Linked DNA regions of Dongshaea marina. The protein of the gene in region 1 binds, or shares a complex with, the protein of each later gene. Links are inferred from orthologs where the notes say so. Each region holds a gene or a part of one and is shown in the gene's direction. Other genes may lie near its edges.

Region 1 (8,023 bases):
ACTGTATCGGTATGGCTGCTCGTATGATCGCTTATGGCGACGCCGATGCGATGTTGGCCGGTGGTGCCGAGAAGGCATCAACTGAACTGGGTATTGGTGGTTTTGCTGCGGCAAAGGCACTGTCGACCCGCAATGATGAGCCGCAGAAGGCAAGCCGCCCCTGGGATAAAGACCGTGATGGTTTTGTTCTGGGCGATGGTGCTGGCGTGATGCTGCTTGAAGAGTATGAGCACGCTAAGGCGCGTGGCGCGACCATCTATGCCGAGCTGGTTGGCTTTGGCATGAGTGGTGATGCCTACCATATCACTACTCCAAGTGGTCTTGGTGCACGTGATGCAATGGAAAATGCGATCAACGATGCAGGCATCTGTGTTGAGCAGGTCGGCTATGTGAATGCCCATGGTACCTCGACGCCAGCCGGCGATATGGCAGAGCTTCAAGAGGTGAAGAACCTGTTCGGTGAGCATGCGAAAAATGGCATGATGGTCAGCTCGACTAAGTCGATGACAGGCCACCTTCTGGGGGCTGCTGGCGCGATTGAAGCGATCTTCACTGTGCAGGCCCTGCGCGATCAGATTGCACCACCAACCATCAATCTGGATAACCCAGAAGAGGGTTGTGATGTGGATCTGGTTCCTCATACCGCTAAGAAAGGGGAGTTCGAGTACGCACTCTCTAACTCTTTCGGTTTTGGTGGGACCAATGGGACACTGATCTTTAAGCGAGCCTGATTGGTCAGAACCTCGTTGTAAAAAGCCTGATATGGAAAATATCAGGCTTTTTTTTTGCTGCTCTACACCAGAGGCGATCATTGTGCTGAGTTTTGTCACACCCGAGAGCCAATAGAGTATTGAGATCTGAGAGTTGGTGTTATCTTGAGTCGCTGTTTTGATGATGCACCTGCCATGGGTGGCTTTAATCGGCAGAACACTACACTCGGAGCTATTGCATAGGGAGGAGAATAGGGTGAGTTGTGAATTATCTGCGAGTGATCGTGGACTCCTGTATGGCGATGGGATATTTACCACCATCTGTTTTAAGGGAGGGGCTTTACAGCTCTGGCCCTATCATCTTGAGCGTTTGCAGCAGGGCTGTCGACGACTATCGATCCCTGAGCCCGGGGAAGAGGAGCTGCTTGCACAGCTTGAGCCTTTTCTCAGCGCCGGAGAGGATCGGGTCGTTAAGATTATCATTACCCGGGGTACAGGAGGGCGGGGCTATTCAATGCCCAGTGAAGCATCACCCAGCGTATTGATCAGTGAGCATCCTCTGCCTGGCCATTATTCTCAGTGGCGTCAGCATGGGATCCGTCTGGGGGTATGTCGGCAGCATCTCGGCCATCAGCCAATGCTGGCAGGCCTTAAAACCCTCAACCGCCTTGAGCAGGTGCTGCTTAAAAAAGAGCTCGATGACTCCGGCTTCGATGAGGCACTGGTACTGGATCTGGATGCCAAGGTGACCGAGGCCGTATCTGCCAATATTTTTTGGCGTCACCAGGGACAGATCTATACCCCAAACCTTGAGCTTTCTGGAGTTTGTGGGGTGATGCGTCGCTGGGTGATAGAGCTCTGTGAAAAATATGGGCGCAAGGTTCGAGAGGTTCGCGCCTGCGTTGAGGAGCTTGCTGCAGCAGATGAGATCTGGCTGACCAATGCGCTCCTCGGAATTGCACCGGTCCGCGAATTTACTAAGCGAAGCTATGTTGACTGGTCGGTCAGTCGTTGGTTACAGGAGCAGCCATGCGTCGCGCTAACCTGATTAAGATCATTGTTTTGGTTGTCGTGTTGGGAGCTGCGGCAGGTGTTGGTTATGTGGGGCATCAGATTGCGCGAGTCGAGCAGCCGGGAGTCGTGACTCAATCACAGCTTTTTACCGTCTCCCGGGGGGAGTCTGCGCGCTCGGTGGCCCGGCGTCTACTTGCCGATAAGCCAGGGATCTCCCCTTTTTGGCAGGAGCTGTGGCTACGCTTTCATCCGGGATTATGGGCGATCCGGGCCGGGACTTACCAGCTGGATGCTGGCTGGAGTCTTCCTCAGGCGTTAGATTGGCTGGTTAATGGCTCACAATATCAGTTTCGGCTGACTTTTATTGAGGGTAGCGAGCTCTCTGAATGGCTCAAACAGCTGCAGGGAGCCTCCCATCTTGAACATCCACAACCTGCCCTGACGGCTCCTGCGATCGTCAAGGCTTTGGGGGCGAGTCATACTAATCTTGAGGGTCTGTTGCTCCCAGATACCTACCTGTATGTTGATGGGGAGACGGAGCTGGATATTCTCCGCCAGGCTTATACCCAGATGCAGCAGTTCTTGCAAAGTAGCTGGGCAGATCGCAGTTCCGGGTTACCCTATAAAACCCCTTATCAGGCACTGATCATGGCCTCGATGATTGAAAAAGAGACCGGGGCTAGCCAGGAACGTTCGCTGATCGCCTCGGTGTTTGTCAATCGCCTGAGACGAAATATGCGTCTTCAGTCTGATCCAACGGTGATCTATGCCCTGGGGAATAGTTACGATGGTCGTTTGTCACGGCGTGACTTGCGGGTAGCAAGCCCCTACAATACCTACCGGGTGCGAGGGTTGCCTCCAACTCCGATCGCCATGCCCGGACGGGCCTCCATTTTGGCGGCCTTGCATCCGGCAAAGAGCGCCTATCTCTATTTTGTGGCAAAGGGGGATGGGACACACTATTTTTCTAAGACCCTGGCCGAGCATAATCGGGCGGTACGTCGTTACATTCTGAATCGAAAATGAAAGCAAAATTTATTGTAGTTGAAGGCCTGGAAGGGGCCGGTAAGAGTAGCCTGATGCCTGCGGTGGTGAACTGGTTAGAGCAAAGGCTCAAGGTGCGGGTGATCACGACCCGGGAGCCCGGAGGAACCAAAATTGCGGAGCAGTTGCGCTCAATTATCAAGCATGGGATAGAGGAGGAGCACTTAAGCCCCATGGGTGAGGTACTGCTTCTCTATGCCGCACGATTGCAGCTGATCGAGCAGGTGATCAAACCTGCCCTGGAGCAGGAGATCTGGGTGGTTGGTGATCGCCATGATTTCTCGACTCTGGCTTACCAGGGAGCCGGGCGCTCACTGCCTTTTGATCAGTTGAAGCAGGTGCGCGATGTAACCCTCGGGGATTTTCGACCCGATCTGACCCTTTACCTGGATCTGGATCCAGAACTCGGGATGCAGCGGGCGCGTAGTCGCGGAGAGCTGGACCGGATTGAGCGTCAGCATATCGATTTCTTTCATCGGGCCCGGGCCCGCTATCAGCAGCTCGTCGCTGAGGAGCCTAAGGCTGTGACCATAGATGCCTCACAGACTCCGGAGCAGGTCCAACAGTCGGTGCTGTCGGTGTTGGAGCAGAAATTTTGCTGAGTTATCCCTGGCTGGAAGAGCCCTGGCAGCAGCTATTGACTCAGAAGAACAACCAGCGCTTCCCCCATGCACTGCTGTTACAGGCTCCGGATGGAATGGCGCACCAGGAGCTGCTTAAGCAGTTAGCAAAGCTGCTGCTGTGTGAGGCTCCAACTCCTCAGGGGTATTGTGGTCAGTGTCACTCTTGCCGCTTGTTTGAGGCGGGTAATCATCCGGATCTGTTGCAACTTGAGCCTGAAACTAAAACCATAGGGGTGGATGTGATCCGGGTTTTAGGCGAGCGCTTTGCCAAGCGTCCAACCCTTGGGAGGGCTCAGGTCGCACTCATTGAGTCCGCCGGGCGGCTCACCGAGAATGCGGCTAATGCCCTGTTGAAAACCCTCGAAGAGCCGGTTTCGGATAGCTACCTGTTTTTACATTGTCAGAGCCGGGATCAGCTATTGCCGACCATTACCAGCCGCTGTTATCAGCAGATCCTGACGGCCCCGGCGGAAGCCATAACCCAGAAGTGGCTTGCACAGAGGCTGCAGCACCCTCCTTCCATGACTGAGCTGCGTCTTAATCAGGGGCTGCCACTTCGAGTGCTTAGATTTTGTGAAAAGCAGGGTGGGGAGGAGCGCAAGCTGATAGAGGCGATTGGCAAACTTGCTGACTCACCGCAGCAGGTGATGGTTATTCGGGATCTCATTGCCGAGGAGTTTGAAGAGCGTCTCAATTGGTTGCTCTATTTCATTCAGGATCTTCAGCGTTACCTGCTGGGTTGCTCCAGCGAGAGCTGGGTGTGGCAGCAAGCCAAAGCATCGGTTGAAAGCCTGGGGAAACGGTCGTCACTGGCAAAGGTTCAGCGCCACTATCATGGGCTGCTTGAGCTTAAAAGGCAGGCGAGGCCCGGTACCCTGGTTAATCCAAAGTTGCAGCTTATGTCCTGGCTCAGTCTGTTTTATGAGGATTGCTGCTCGAGACGCTGATTCTCTACGGCTCTGTGCCGGGGTAACCACTTAGAATTCAGCAGTTAATTGGTCTACCTTGATAAAGGGAGAGTAGTCGCAGGCAAGGGCTATGGACAGCGATTCTAAAACATGTTTAACCCTGAACATTCCGATCGTTGACCGGCAACATCAATGGTTGTTTGAGCTGATTGAAGAGCTGGGACAGATGAAGCCATCCGGAACAAGTAAGCGAAAAGTGGCTATCATACTCTCAAAGCTGCTTGATTACTCCCATTATCACTTCGAGACGGAGGAGAAGCTGTTCCGGCTCAATGAATATCCGGTTGCCGAGGAACACCTGGAGGATCATGAGCACTTTGTGTTTACTTTTAATAAGCTCAGAAAGGAGTTTGATAAGGCAGAAGATAATCAGCCGGAGACAGAGGCGGAGCTTATCATCAAAATCCACCGCTACCTGCTGAGATGGTGGACACATCATATTCTAGAAAAAGACAGCCAGTATGTTGATTTTATTAAGAATACTGAGATCTAGCCGATTGCTTTAGTTGGTTTGTCACTTACCCGGATATTATTTTATGACAGGCATCCCCCTGTATGCTCGATGCCATTGCTTTCGCTACGTCACGAGGCAGCAACGGCGATGCTGGCGATGGGTCTAAATGCTCCCCGAACAACCTCCTTCGATATAAAACCTATATAGGCCCTCGTGCTTGTTATCCATGACGCGGTTCATACCTATCAAGCATGGGGGTCGTTCAGCCAGGATCTCACTGCAGCAACGGCTTCACATAAAGCACATCCGTCCTCCCCTGAGATCTTCAATCCAACAGCTTACGTTCGCATTATCTGCAGATGAGCTTTTCACCGCCTTAACTCCAGTTAGAAAGTGGGCTGTGATTGCTATAAGATGCTTAGTCATGATTTGAAGTTATGAGCAGCGATAAATGAGCTGCGGTTATTCATTTTACCAGGAGTGTTAGGTGTTACTCGTTGATTCACATTGTCATCTCGATCGCCTTCTTTATTGTGACGAGCTTCCCTCACTGGAAGCGGCCCTTAAGCAAGCCAGCCAGCGCGGAGTTGGATTGTTCCTCAGTGTCGGCGTGACATTGGATGGTTTTGCCGAAATGATTAAGCTGGTTGAGCCCTATCCATCTGTGCATGCATCCTGCGGCGTTCATCCCCTGAGTATCGCCGATGGGGTCGATATGGCGCAGTTACGTGAATATGCGGCGCACCCTAAGGTGGTGGCGATCGGCGAGACCGGCCTTGATTATTACTATGCGCAGAACCAGGCGGAGCAGCAACAAGCATTTGCCGGGCAGATTGAGCTGGCGGCTGAGCTGGCCAAACCCCTTATCATCCACTCCCGGGATGCCAATGCCGATACCATAGCTCTGCTCAAGGCCCATGGTGGTGAAAAAGCGGGGGGAGTGATCCACTGCTTTACCGGCGATCAGGCGATGGCTGAGCAGGCCCTGGAGCTTGGGTTTTATATTTCGTTTTCCGGGATCATCAGCTTTAATAGTGCCCAGGCGCTACGAGATGTGGCGGCTAGCATTCCACTGGAGAGATTACTGGTTGAGACTGACTCACCCTATCTGGCTCCCGTGCCATATCGGGGGCAGAGTAACCGCCCCGCTTACACCCGGGTGGTGGCAGAGAAGCTTGCCGAGCTCAAGGGGATCGGCCTCGAAGAGTTGGCTGAGATCACCACCAATAACTATCTGAAACTGTTTTCGATCCGGGATCCACAGCCCTTTGTTGTCGATTGAACCGGTAGCAGGAGGTACCTCCGTGGTTGATTTGTGAACCTGTGATCCACGGCAGTTTTTTCGCTGGGTGAAGAAACACTTTGTTACTTTTCTATGTTAGAATCGCACCACGTCTGCGATGTAATAATGCGGATTAGAAAAAACAAAGGGAATTAGAAAATGAAATTTTGTACTGACAACGGCCCAGTTGATATTGAACCTCAAGAGATCACTCAATGCTCCTCCATCGCAGGAGGCGCGCGGACCATGGTGGAGTATCACGACAGTGAACAAAACCTGTGCCGGGTGGTGGTTAATGAAAACCCTAACCAAATGCGTATGACTATGATGGCTTCGCCACAGAAGCTATAAGGTCAAATGGCACAACCTCACTTAGGTTGTGCCTGCTCCCTCCTTCTCCTTCTTTATTTTATCCAAGCCATTTCGCTGGTTTATTGCTCGCCTGTCTCTCCTTGTTCCATTATTTAATGGGGAACATAGCTAATTTTCACCCGTTGTCGGGTATCATGATCTGATGCAGGGAGTCGGATGGATAATCCTCCACAAGGACTGATTAATGTGAGGTTCAATGTTTTTAGAGCAGGTTGACGTAGTTGGTTTTCGGGGTATCAGCCGTTTAAGCCTCAAGATGAGTTCAACGACCGTTTTGATCGGTGAAAATGCCTGGGGTAAGAGTAGTTTTCTGGATCTCTTGTGCCGGATCCTGGGTCAGGATTCCGGGCTCTATCAATTCAGTGAGTCCGATTTTCATCAGCCCTGGGAGGATGAGCTGGAGTCGGCCAGTCATCTGCATGTAGTGCTCACCTTCAGAGAGCGACGCAGCGGCAGCAGTCAATCCAAACGCCTGGAGCACTTTAAGCCGGTCTGGTGTGAGAGCCGGCGCCGCGATAAATACCAGCGGATCTACTATAGGCTCTCGGCAGAGCACAGTGGGCGGGGAGTCTCCACCGAACACAGTTTTTTGGATCGCCATGGCCACTCAATTGAACTGGAAAACAGCCAGCAGCTATTGCTGGATCTGGTGGCGATGAACCCGGTGATCCGCATTCGCGATGCCCGGGCGAACCGTGAGCTGGGAGAGACCGAGCTGGAGTGCAGTCCTGAGAGTCAGGAGGACGGCTCGACCCACTCTCTGGAGCTGCGTTTGGAGCAGTTGACCCACAAGCTCAGTGAGATGCCGCAACAGCTCTCCGAGAGCGAGGTCCGTGATGGAATGCATGCGATCCGTTGCCTGCTTGAGCACTACTTCCTTTCTTTTGGTCAGCGTCATCAGCCCCAGCGGCGCGCCCGGGATATCGCGATCAAGCCGGTATCGATGCAGGGGCTGAGTAACCTGACCGATCTGGTGCGCGGCACCGACAATCGCCACGCCAGGCTTGCTTTGATGGGAGTGGTAGGCACCCTTCTCACCGAGGGACGTACCCGGATGCTGCGTCCGGATGTACGGCCGATTTTGATCGTAGAAGATCCTGAGAGCCGCTTACATCCAACTTTGTTGGCGCTGGCCTGGGGGCTGGTGGAACAGCTACCGGCTCAGAAACTGGTGACCACCAACTCGCTGGATCTGCTGGCATCCATTCCCCTTAATCAGATCCGCCGCCTGGTGCGCCATCAGCATAAGATTGAGGTTTATCGGCTGGGCAATGAGTTTTACTCGGCCGAGGATCTGCGCAAGATCGCTTTTCATCTGCGACTGAATCGTCCGGGCTCTTTGTTTGCCCGCTGCTGGCTGCTGGTGGAGGGGGAGACTGAGCTATGGTTACTCTCAGAGTTAGCGCGGGTGTGTGGCTATAGCCTGCGCGCCGAAGGTGTGCGGATCATTGAGTTTGCCCAGTGTGGGATCAAGCCACTCATTAAGCTTGCCCGGGATTTTGGGGTGGAGTGGCATCTTTTGACCGATGGCGACGAGGCTGGCCTCAAGTACGCGA
Region 2 (5,588 bases), 2.4 Mb from region 1 along the record:
CTTTGTCGAGGGTAAATCCAACCAGCTGGCTCGTGCGGCCGCAAGCCAGGTTGCAGACAACCCGGGGGGCGCTTATAACCCGCTGTTTCTCTATGGGGGAACCGGCCTGGGTAAGACCCACCTGCTGCACGCGGTAGGTAACGGGATTAAGCAGCGCAAGAAGAACGCCAAGGTGATCTATATGCACTCTGAGCGTTTTGTCCAGGATATGGTCAAGGCGCTGCAGAATAATGCCATTGAGGAGTTTAAGCGCTACTACCGTAGTGTGGATGCCCTGCTAATTGATGATATTCAGTTTTTTGCAAACAAGGAGCGCTCTCAGGAGGAGTTTTTCCACACCTTTAATGCGTTGCTCGAAGGCAATCAGCAGATCATCCTGACCTCGGATCGCTATCCCAAAGAGATTGACGGGGTTGAGGATCGCCTCAAGTCCCGTTTTGGCTGGGGATTGACTGTGGCCATTGAGCCGCCGGAGCTTGAAACCCGGGTGGCGATCCTGATGCGTAAGGCCGACGAGAGTGAGATCAATCTTCCCGATGAGGTTGCCTTCTTTATCGCCAAGCGTTTGCGTTCCAATGTGCGGGAGCTGGAAGGCGCCCTGAACCGGGTGATTGCCAACGCCAACTTCACTGGGCGTGCGATTAATATCGATTTTGTGCGTGAGGCGCTACGTGATCTGCTGGCGCTGCAGGAGAAGTTGGTCACCATAGATAACATTCAGAAAACTGTGGCGGAATACTACAAGATTAAGGTTGCCGATCTGCTGTCGAAGCGACGCAGCCGCAGTGTGGCTCGCCCGCGTCAGTTAGCCATGGCCCTGTCTAAGGAGCTGACCAACCGTAGCCTACCTGAAATTGGTGATGCCTTCGGTGGTCGGGATCATACGACTGTACTTCATGCGTGCCGTAAAATCGGTCAGTTGCGTGAAGAGAGCCATGATATCAAGGAAGATTACTCTAACCTGATCCGAACCCTTTCCTCTTAAGGAGTGTGAGCCTGATGCAGTTTACGGTAAACCGCGAATCGTTATTGCGCCCCCTCCAGATGGTTGCGGGGATCTTAGGTGGCCGGCCGACTCTGCCGGTGTTGTCCAACCTGTTATTTGTTGTGGATGACAGCTCATTGTCGATTACCGCCACCGATCTTGAGGTGGAGATGATAGGACAGCTTCCGCTGACATCCATCGATGAACCGGGACGGGTCACCATTCCGGCGCGCAAGCTGCTGGATATCTGCCGCGCCCTGCCCGAAGGGGTCGATATTACCTTTAGCCTTAAAAATGAGCGGATGATGGTGCGTAGCGGCCGCAGCCGTTACTCACTGGCAACCCTGCCGGCTCAGGATTTTCCAAACATTGAGCAGTGGGAGTCGATCCTCGAGTTTGAGCTCAGCCAGGGAGAGTTGCGTAAGCTCATCGATGCCACTCAGTTCTCTATGGCCAGCCAGGATGTGCGTTACTACCTCAACGGACTGCTGTTTGAGACCGAGGGCTCGAAACTGCGCACCGTGGCGACCGATGGCCACCGGATGGCGATGTGCTGCCTGGAGGTGATGCAGGAGCAGGCGCTCCCGGAGCACCAGATGATAGTGCCGCGTAAGGGGGTTTTGGAGCTGGCGAAGCTGCTGGACAGTGATGAAAACCGGGTGCTACTACAGATGGGGCAGAACAACCTCAGGGTGGTGCTCCCAGGGATCATTTTTACCACCAAGCTGGTCGATGGTCGCTTTCCGGATGTGCGGCGGGTGATCCCTGCCAACAGTGATAAGTTCCTGCTGGCCAACCGTGATGCCCTCAAGCAGGCACTGGCGCGGGCTTCGGTATTGTCGAATGAAAAGTTTCGTGGGGTTCGTCTGAGCTTTAGCGAGAATCAGCTGTGTATTACCGCGAACAACCCGGAGCAAGAGGAAGCGGAAGAGTATCTGGATGTTGAATATCAGGCACAAGAGATGGAGATCGGATTTAACGTCTCCTACATGCTGGATATTCTCAACACCCTCAAGTGCGAGACGGTTCGCCTGGCCCTGACCAACGCCAATAGCAGTGCACTGATCGAAGATCCGGACAATGAGGCCTCTTTGTACGTGATCATGCCGATGCGACTCTAGGTGATGCTTCTCTCTCAGCTGAATCTGCATCACTTTCGTAATATCGCAAACGCCTCACTGCAACCGGCCCGCGGCATTAACCTGCTGACCGGGAATAACGGAAGTGGTAAGACCAGTTTGCTGGAGGCGATCCACTGCCTGGGGTATGGGCGTTCATTTCGCTCCCACAGGGCTAGTCGGATCATCCGTCATGGGGAGTCGGCCTATGTATTGTTCGGGCGCTTGTCCGATGAGGATGCTGCAACTGAGCTGGCGATCGGCATGGAGCGGAGTCGATCGGGGGTGTCCCAGCTAAAGATTGGCGGCCAATCCGCGGATAGCCTTGCGGCCCTTGCCAGGCTATTGCCGGTACAATTGATCGATCCCCAGGGGGGTGAGTTGCTCAGTGGTGGCCCTAAACTCAGGCGATCCTTTATCGACTGGGGAGTGTTCTACCAGGACAATAGCTTTCACCCCTTGTGGAAACAGTTTAGCCGGCTTCTTAAGCAGCGTAATGCACAGCTTAAGCAGAGCCGCGGTTATCAGGCGCTCGGTTTCTGGGATCAGGAGCTGACCCGGATTAGTGAAGAGATCGCGGAAAAAAGGGCGGAATATTGCGAAGGATTTTTCTCGCAAGCTGTTGATTTTATTGGATTTTTTCTTCCTGAGTATGAAGTTTCTCTTGATTATTATCAGGGGTGGGATCATGAAAAATCCCTCGGAGAGCTTCTTCAGGCAAATTTTGAACGGGATCGGGTGCTGGGCTATACCAGCACCGGGGCCCATAAGGCCGATCTCCGGCTAAAGGCAAATGGTGTTCCTGTTTGCGACATCCTGTCGAGAGGACAACTGAAGCTGATGGTATGTGCGATGCGCCTGGCGCAGGGTTGTTACCTCTCAGCACAGGGCGATAAGAAAGTTATTTTCTTAATCGATGATTTTGCCTCTGAGCTCGACTCAGAAAAGCGCCATCTATTGATGGAACGGTTACAACAGAGCGATTCTCAAATCTTTGTCACAGCCATTGATCTTGATCATCTTGATCCCGAGCTGGTTGCCCGGGCTGATAAGATGTTTCACGTGGAACATGGCAGGATTTCTGAGATATCCCGAAGTGTGAGAGCAAGCGATGAGTGCTGATAACAGTTATAACTCCTCAAGTATTAAGGTATTAAAAGGTCTGGATGCGGTGCGTAAGCGTCCGGGAATGTATATCGGGGACACCGATGATGGAACCGGCCTGCATCACATGGTATTTGAGGTGGTCGATAATGCGATTGATGAGGCATTAGCGGGTCATTGTAGTGACATCATAGTCACCATCCATGCGGACGGATCTGTCTCGGTTAAAGATGATGGTCGCGGTATTCCTGTGGATATGCACCCGGAAGAGGGGCGTTCGGCGGCCGAAGTTATCATGACGGTACTGCATGCCGGTGGTAAGTTTGATGATAACTCCTATAAGGTATCAGGTGGTCTGCACGGGGTCGGGGTTTCCGTGGTAAATGCCCTGTCCGATCGTCTGCAGATGATTATTCGTCGCCAGGGGCATATCCATGAGCAGAACTATCACTTAGGGGAGCCTCTGGAGCCTCTCAAGGAGGTTGGAAGCACCGAGTCCTCAGGTACTGAGATCCGCTTCTGGCCAAGTGAAGAGATCTTCTCTGATACCAACTTCCACTACGACATCCTGGCCAAGCGGCTGCGTGAGCTCTCTTTCCTTAACTCGGGGGTGTCAATTCGCCTGATTGATGAGCGGGAGAACCGTGAAGATCATTTCTGCTACGAGGGCGGGATTCAGGCATTCATTGAATATCTCAATCGTAGCAAGACGCCGATCCATCAGAAGGTTTTGCACTTTAATATGGAGCGTGACGATGGGATCAGCGTTGAAGTCGCCCTGCAGTGGAATGATGCCTATCAGGAGAATATCTTTTGTTTTACCAATAACATTCCTCAGCGCGATGGTGGAACACACCTGGCGGGCTTCCGTGCCGCACTGACCCGAACACTGAATAACTTCATGGATAAAGAGGGTTATAGCAAGAAAGCCAAGACCTCTGCATCCGGTGATGATGCCCGGGAAGGTTTGACCGCCATTATTTCGGTGAAGGTTCCGGATCCCAAGTTCTCTTCTCAGACCAAGGATAAGTTGGTCTCCTCTGAAGTGAAGACCGCCGTTGAGCAGACCATGGGTGAAAAGCTCAGTGATTATCTTCTGGAAAACCCTCAGGATGCACGCTCGGTGGTTTCAAAAATCATCGATGCCGCGCGGGCGCGTGAGGCTGCGCGCAAGGCGCGTGAGATGACTCGCCGCAAGGGAGCACTGGATCTGGCCGGTCTGCCCGGCAAACTGGCTGATTGCCAGGAGAAGGATCCGGCACTTTCAGAACTCTACATAGTGGAGGGTGACTCGGCAGGTGGTAGCGCCAAACAGGGTCGTAACCGGAAAAACCAGGCGATCTTGCCACTTAAGGGTAAGATCCTCAACGTTGAAAAAGCTCGCTTTGATAAGATGCTCTCCTCTCAGGAGGTGGCAACTTTGATCACGGCTCTGGGCTGCGGCATCGGCCGGGATGAGTATGATCCGGACAAGATGCGCTATCACAACGTCATCATCATGACCGATGCGGACGTCGATGGTGCGCACATTCGGACCCTGTTGCTTACCTTCTTCTACCGTCAGATGCCGGAGCTAATCGAGCGCGGCTATGTTTATATTGCTCAGCCACCTCTGTATAAAGTCAAAAAGGGTAAGCAGGAGCAATACCTCAAAGATGAACTGGCTCTGCTCGAATACAAGACCACCATGGCCCTGGATCGTGCCGCACTGCATGTCAATGAGTCGGCTCCCGGGATTAGTGGTGAGCCTCTGGAGAAGCTGATTGCCGAATATCGTAAGGTTCAGAAGCTGATCGAGCGCCTGTCCCGGCGTATTCCATCTGTGGTTTTGAACCAATTGATCTATCAATCGGCTCTGGCAATTGAGTCTTTGAATGAGCAATCAGTGGTAGAAACCTGGTGTAAAGAGCTGGAGCTGGCACTGTGTGAAGGCAAGGTTAATGGCTGTGATTACTCAGTGACTGCCAAGCTTGATGAGGAGCGTGGCATCTATCTGCCTGTGGTGATGATCCGTCAGCATGGTATTGAGCATGCGAATCCTCTGAGCTACGACTTCTTTGCTTCCGGTGAATACTCACGTATTTTGCAGCTGGGTGAGAAGCTGGCTTCACTGCTCGAAGAGGGTAGCTATGTGAGCCGCGGTGAAAAGCGGATGCCGATCGCAAACTTTGAGGATGGCCTCAACTGGCTGATGAATGAAGGAGCTCGGGGTGTGAGCATCCAGCGCTATAAGGGACTCGGTGAGATGAATCCTGAGCAGCTGTGGGAGACCACCATGGATCCTGAGGTTCGTCGAATGCTGCGGGTGACCATCGAAGATGCGGTTGCTGCGGACCAACTGTTTGCGACCCTGATGGGAGATCACGTTGAGCCGCGTCGCC
Region 3 (5,756 bases), 830 kb from region 1 along the record:
CTTCCGCGATATCACCAGCCTGGTTGAGGATGCAGCTGCATTTAAGGCGACCATCGATGAGCTGGTGGCTCACTATAAAGATGCGGGAATCGACAAGGTTGTTGGAACCGAGGCCCGTGGCTTCATCTTTGGAGCGCCGGTGGCAGCCGAGCTTGGAGTGGGCTTTGTGCCGGTGCGTAAGCCTGGAAAGCTCCCCCGGGAAGTGATCGAAGAGAGCTATGAGCTCGAGTATGGGCAGGATACTCTGCAGATGCATAAAGATGCGATCAGTGAGGGGGATAAGGTGCTGATCGTCGATGATCTGCTGGCGACCGGTGGCACTGCAGAGGCTGCCGTTCACCTGGTACGTCGTCGTGGTGGCCTGGTCCATGATGCGGCGTTTGTGATCTCCCTTTGCGATCTGCCGGGTGAGAAGAAGCTGCAGGCATTGGATATCAATGTGTGTAAGCTGGTGGAATTTGAAGGCGAGTAAAGTTCGTTTTTTGAGTCACTATGGCATGGATGAGATGCGATTAAGATGAGTTATCAAGTATTGGCCCGCAAATGGCGGCCACGCAACTTCCAGGAAGTTGTGGGTCAGCAGCATGTGCTGATGGCATTGGGCAATGCGATAGAACAGGGGCGGCTGCACCATGCCTGGTTACTCAGTGGTACGCGGGGGGTGGGAAAGACCACCATTGCGCGGATCCTGGCGCGCTGTCTCAACTGTGAGCAGGGCGTCACCGCAACGCCCTGCGGAACCTGTGACTCCTGCCTGGCGATCGAAGCCGGACGTTTTGTCGATCTGATGGAGATCGATGCCGCCTCCCGAACCAAGGTGGAAGACACCCGGGAGCTGTTGGATAACGTCCAATACAAGCCTGCCCGTGGCCGCTTCAAGGTGTACCTCATCGATGAGGTGCACATGCTGTCTCGCCACAGCTTTAATGCGCTGCTCAAGACCCTTGAGGAGCCGCCTCCCCATGTGAAGTTTTTGCTGGCCACGACCGATCCGCAAAAATTGCCGATCACCATCCTGTCCCGCTGCCAGCAGCTCCATCTCAAGAACCTGTCTCGTGAGCAGATCCTGGGGCAGTTGGAGTATATCCTGGGGCAGGAGGGGGCAAGCTGGGATGATGGTTCTCTGCAGGCCCTGGCAAAGGCGGCCAACGGCAGTATGCGTGATGGGCTGAGTCTGACCGATCAGGCGCTGGCCTGTTGCAGTGGAGCCCTCGAAATGGGCGCCGTTCAGGCGATGCTGGGCACTTTAGATGTGGATTATCTGCACCAGCTGTTTACCCCGCTGCTTGAGGGGGATGGCGATGGTCTGATGGCCAGGGCCCGCGAGATTGCGCAGTTGGGGGTTGACTTTGACCGGGTTCATCAGGAGCTTGAATCCCTGTTGCACCGAGCGGCCATGATTCAGCTGGCTCCGGCCGCGGTCGACCGGGAGCAGGCCGATCATCAGCTACTGCGCCGCTTAGCCGAGGCGTTGCCGGCGGAGCAGCTGCAGCTTTACTACCAGATAGCTCTCAAGGGGCGGGAGGAGTTGCCGATGGCTCCGGATCCCCGCAGTGGTTTTGAGATGACTTTGCTGCGGATGCTGGCATTTCAGCCCTTGGCGAAAAATACCGGGGCGGCACAACCGCAAAATTTTAGCCAGGCTCGGAGCCAGAGTGCCTCAGAGGGCATGGCTTCGGGCGCGCAGTCGCTATTTGCCGAGCAGCAGGCCCTGCTCAGGCAAGCAGCTGAGCTGACCTCGCCCTCTGAGCCCGCCCCGGCGGTAGCTCCCCCGCCTCAAGCCTCCGCAGTGGAGCAGAGTATTACCCGTGAGGCGCTGGAGAGCGAACAGCGTCAACTGATGACCGAGCTGGAGCCTGTGGCGACTGTGGTTGTCGAGCCTGAGGCTAAGTCCGGACCTCAGGCATTGGCCGGGTCGGCACCCGTGGCTGAATCGGCTGCAATGGCAGAGCCTGAACTGGCACCAGTAAACGAGGTGGTTCAACCAGAGCCGGCGGCGGAGCAAACGAGCACTTTTGATGCGAACACGGAGCAGGTCGCTTCCTCTGAGGCTGGGGGCTTGCAGCAACTACTGGCTCGGCGTCGCCAGCTACGAAGCTTTCGTAACACGAGTGATAATTCTGACAAGGGTGAGGCGCAAGCAGCTCCTGCTCAGTGCTCACCATCTAAGGAAGTAGCGCCTCGTCCGGCACCATTTCAGGCGGAAATGGCTCAGCAGAGCTCTGGATCACAAGAGCTCACCTCGGTGAACCCATCTGATATGGGGGCGCAGCCACCTGTGGAGGAGGTGCTTCAGCAGCCAGGGGCTGCTGATCATGGCGTAGAGCCGCAGGTGGAGCGTACTGTCAGCGGGGCGGTAACTTCGGTTGAAGATCGCCCGCCCTGGGAGGAGCCTCTTGATGAATCCGGGGTTCGACCCCAGGCTGCTTTACAGCAGCCACAGCAGCCACAGCAGCCACAGCAGCCACAGCAGCCACAGCAGCCACAACAGGAATCAACTGCTGTGCGGGGGCGGGGTGAGATTGCGGCCTCACTGCTGGCAGGTAGCGGTGACCCATGGGCCACCCTGATTGGCCGCAGTGAGTTGCAGGGGAGGCTGCGTCAGTTGGCGCTGCACTCGGTGGGTATTTTGGAGGAGAGTTGCTGGGAAATTAAGCTTCGTCCCTCCCATCGCCACCTGCTCAATGAGCGCTCCGAACAGGAGTTTGTGATGATCCTCTCCCGGGTATTGGATGAGGGCCATCAGCTGAAGGTGAACCTTGGCGCCGAGGGGGAAGGAGAGACCCCAACGGAGCTTGCTCAACGCCTCTATGGCGAACTCTGCCAACAGGCGGTACAATCCGTCGAACAAGACCCCGGGGTGAGACAGCTGGTCGAACACTTTTCGGCGGTGCTGGATTTGGATAGTATTGAGCCCCGGTAACTTGAAATCACAAAGAATTACCCAATATCTGGGTCATTACAGCAAAAAAGAGTAGAGACAATGTTTGGTAAAGGTGGATTAGGTAACATCATGAAGCAGGCGCAGCAGATGCAGGAAAAGATGCAGAAGCTGCAGGAAGAGCTGGCCCAGATGGAAGTTGTCGGTGAGTCCGGAGCGGGCATGGTCAAGGTCACCATGAACGGCAGTCACTCGGTACGCCGTATCGAGATCGATCCCGATTTGCTGCAGGATGACAAAGAGATGGTTGAAGATCTGGTTGCTGCAGCCGTTAACGATGCGGTGCGTCGCGTCGAGGAGCAGAATAAGAGCAAGATGGCAGAAGTCACAGGTGGGATGCAGTTGCCACCAGGCTTTCAGATGCCATTTTGATCAAGGAGCGGGCGCCATGGCGCCCGTTTTAATTGATGATGAAATTTAGCCCATTAGTCGATGCCCTGATCAGCGAGCTGCAGTGCCAGCCGGGAGTCGGGCCCAAGTCGGCGCAACGCATCGCGTTTCATTTGCTGCAGAGTGGACGTGAATCCGCAGCCCAGCTTGCGGCCGCCATGAGCGATGCCGTGAATCTTGTCGGGCACTGCGAGCGTTGTCGCACCTTTACTGAAAATCGTTTGTGTAGCCTGTGTGAAAACCCCAAGCGGGCCGAGTCGGGTCAGCTATGTGTGGTTGAGAGTCCCGCCGATGTGTTGGCGATAGAGCAGCTCGGTCACTACAGCGGTCGCTACTTTGTGTTGATGGGGCACCTCTCTCCCCTGGATGGAGTGGGGCCGGAGCAGCTGGGATTGGAACAGCTGGAGGCTATTTTTGCCGAGCAAGGCCTGGGTGAGGTGATCCTGGCGACCAACCCGACGGTTGAGGGAGAGGCAACGGCCTATTATATTGCCGAGCTTGCCAAGGATCATGGAATTGAGGTGAGCCGGATTGCCCATGGTGTGCCCGTGGGGGGGAGCTGGATCTGGTGGATGGCACCACCCTGGCTCACGCCCTGAGTGGCCGTCAGCCCTTTCAGGCATAGGTTTTTACTAGGGGGCCAAGCCCCCTTTTTGATGCAAAAAATAAGAAGAATAAGCCATGGATCTCAACTTTATTTTTATGCTGACCCGTCAGGATCAGACGGTGACGGGTGCCGGTGAGTACCTGGAGAAAGCACTCGGGACAGGGATTCGCCATATAGGTTTTAAAGATGTGGGCCTGCCGTTTGAGGAGCTTAAAACCCTGGCGCAGCGAATTCACCAGGCGGGGGCGACCTGTTATCTTGAGGTGGTCTCTTTGGATCTCGAAAGTGAGCTTCGATCGGCCCGGGCGGCTGTCGAGCTGGGAGTGGATTACCTGTTGGGAGGCACCCATCCCGAGGCGGTATTGCCGGTGATTGCTGGCAGCGGCATTAACTATTATCCCTTTGCCGGTCGAGTGGTCGGGCACCCGAGTGTGCTTGAGGGCTCTGTCGATGAGATTGTGGCCAGTGCCCGGGAGATTGCTGCTCTGGAGGGGGTGGATGGTCTGGATCTGCTGGCCTACCGGATGCGTGGAGATGTTGATCTTCTGATGGATTCGGTGTGTCGTGCCGTGAGTAAACCGGTGATCATGGCGGGCTCTATCGACAGCGAGCCGCGTATCGCGGCGGTGGCAGCATCGGGGGCGGCGGGCTTTACGGTCGGTACTGCGGCTCTGGATGGAGTGTTTCCCACAGAATCAGTCCTGGATGCACAGCTTGAGTGGATTCTGGAGAGGAGCCGGCAATAATCTGCTGGCATTGGCCCGGTGTTACTCAGGAAGAGCTGCTACCTCGGGTACCATATAGCGGGAAAGGATCCTCTCCTCAATACCCTTCTCTTTAAGCTGTTGCATGCCAGAGGCGAAGGCTGACAGGAGCTGTGGCGCATCCGGATGTTGGCGGCTGACCAACAGATAAGTATTTTTGCGAAGAATGTTGGCGGGAAGATTAGTGATCTGCATTCGTTCGGCAGGCTTGAAGCTCGACAGCAGGTAGTAGCCCACCTGAAAGTCTGCCGGGAAGAGATCGATGCGTCCTCGCAGCAGTTTTTTAAAATTAGCCACATCGGACTTGGCGCGGTTTAAACCTATATTCTGATCGTATCTATCCAGCAGGGGGCCGTAGCTATAACCAAAGGTTCCCCCGATGCTGTATCTTCTGAGTTTATCCTCGGTCAGCTCCTTCCCCAACTCAGCGAAGCTTCGATTCTTCAGATGAAAAAATACGTACTGGATGGGTGCGATCGGGATGCTGTAGGTAAAGTTTTTCTGGCGCTGTTTCGTCTTGAGCCAGGGAAAGGTCACGTCATGAACCCTGGCCTGGGTGAGCTTCATTGCCCGGGCCCAGGGGTAACAGCTGAAGCTGATTGCTATCTTCTGCTCTTTGAAGGCGGCTTCAACGATCTCAATCAGCAAGCCGTGAGGTTTCTCTCCCTGGCAGTGGATGTAGGGGGGCCAGTCGCCAACCGCGGCTGAGATTTCACTGATCCGGGGTAACCCTGATGCTGAGCTTGAGCTGCCAAGCAGGGCAAAAATGCTCACGACAGGGAACAGGAGCCTCATTGCTTTATCCGTTTGCGGGACCTTGACTTCAAGTATAGTGAGCAGCTTGCAACATCACCGGCCTTTAGTGAAGAGGCCGGTGAGCAGTTTACGAATCTAGCTGATTGAGCTGCCAGTTGTACTTCTGGTAATCCAGTTTAACCTTCGGATTTTTGAGTGCTTTTTTCAGTGCTGGGTTTTCCAGGTAGTCGCTGATGTAACCGAGCATCTGAGCCGGGCTTCCAAAGTCCTTACCATACCACTTAAAGATGCTGGAGAG

Evidence for each region. Proteins that work in one complex are often made in the same cells at the same time.
Region 2: the proteins of holB (region 1) and dnaN are in contact, whole or in part, in a cryo-EM structure (PDB 8GIZ), measured with the Escherichia coli proteins. The link is inferred for Dongshaea marina from one-to-one orthologs.
Region 3: the proteins of holB (region 1) and dnaX are in contact, whole or in part, in a cryo-EM structure (PDB 8GIZ), measured with the Escherichia coli proteins. The link is inferred for Dongshaea marina from one-to-one orthologs.

The regions. Positions count from the first base shown.
Region 1 is NZ_CP028897.1:2,362,406-2,370,428, forward strand. What follows is about bases 2,352-5,350. They hold holB (DNA polymerase III subunit delta'), read left to right. Parts: upstream 2,352-3,363; coding sequence 3,364-4,338; downstream 4,339-5,350. Other genes in these bases: mltG (endolytic transglycosylase MltG), read left to right, coding at 2,352-2,750; tmk (dTMP kinase), read left to right, coding at 2,747-3,370; DB847_RS11340 (bacteriohemerythrin), read left to right, coding at 4,430-4,852; DB847_RS11345 (TatD family hydrolase), read left to right, coding at 5,301-5,350. Also shown: fabF (beta-ketoacyl-ACP synthase II), read left to right, coding at 1-731; pabC (aminodeoxychorismate lyase), read left to right, coding at 967-1,758; more of mltG, read left to right, coding at 1,740-2,351; more of DB847_RS11345, read left to right, coding at 5,351-6,095; DB847_RS11350 (hypothetical protein), read left to right, coding at 6,255-6,446; DB847_RS11355 (DUF2813 domain-containing protein), read left to right, coding at 6,664-8,023. UniProt on the Escherichia coli protein: Part of the beta sliding clamp loading complex, which hydrolyzes ATP to load the beta clamp onto primed DNA to form the DNA replication pre-initiation complex.
Region 2 is NZ_CP028897.1:60-5,647, forward strand. Bases 119-3,052 are described here. They hold dnaN (DNA polymerase III subunit beta), read left to right. Parts: upstream 119-999; coding sequence 1,000-2,106; downstream 2,107-3,052. Other genes in these bases: recF (DNA replication/repair protein RecF), read left to right, coding at 2,110-3,052. In the rest of the region: more of recF, read left to right, coding at 3,053-3,225; gyrB (DNA topoisomerase (ATP-hydrolyzing) subunit B), read left to right, coding at 3,215-5,588. UniProt on the Escherichia coli protein: Confers DNA tethering and processivity to DNA polymerases and other proteins. Acts as a clamp, forming a ring around DNA (a reaction catalyzed by the clamp-loading complex) which diffuses in an ATP-independent manner freely and bidirectionally along dsDNA.
Region 3 is NZ_CP028897.1:1,538,359-1,544,114, forward strand. Bases 119-3,220 are described here. They hold dnaX (DNA polymerase III subunit gamma/tau), read left to right. Parts: upstream 119-517; coding sequence 518-2,923; downstream 2,924-3,220. Other genes in these bases: apt (adenine phosphoribosyltransferase), read left to right, coding at 119-472; DB847_RS07550 (YbaB/EbfC family nucleoid-associated protein), read left to right, coding at 2,984-3,220. Outside these bases: more of apt, read left to right, coding at 1-118; more of DB847_RS07550, read left to right, coding at 3,221-3,313; DB847_RS07560 (type 1 periplasmic-binding domain-containing protein), read left to right, coding at 4,013-4,684; DB847_RS07565 (substrate-binding periplasmic protein), read right to left, coding at 4,706-5,497; DB847_RS07570 (DUF547 domain-containing protein), read right to left, coding at 5,586-5,756. UniProt on the Escherichia coli protein: Part of the beta sliding clamp loading complex, which hydrolyzes ATP to load the beta clamp onto primed DNA to form the DNA replication pre-initiation complex.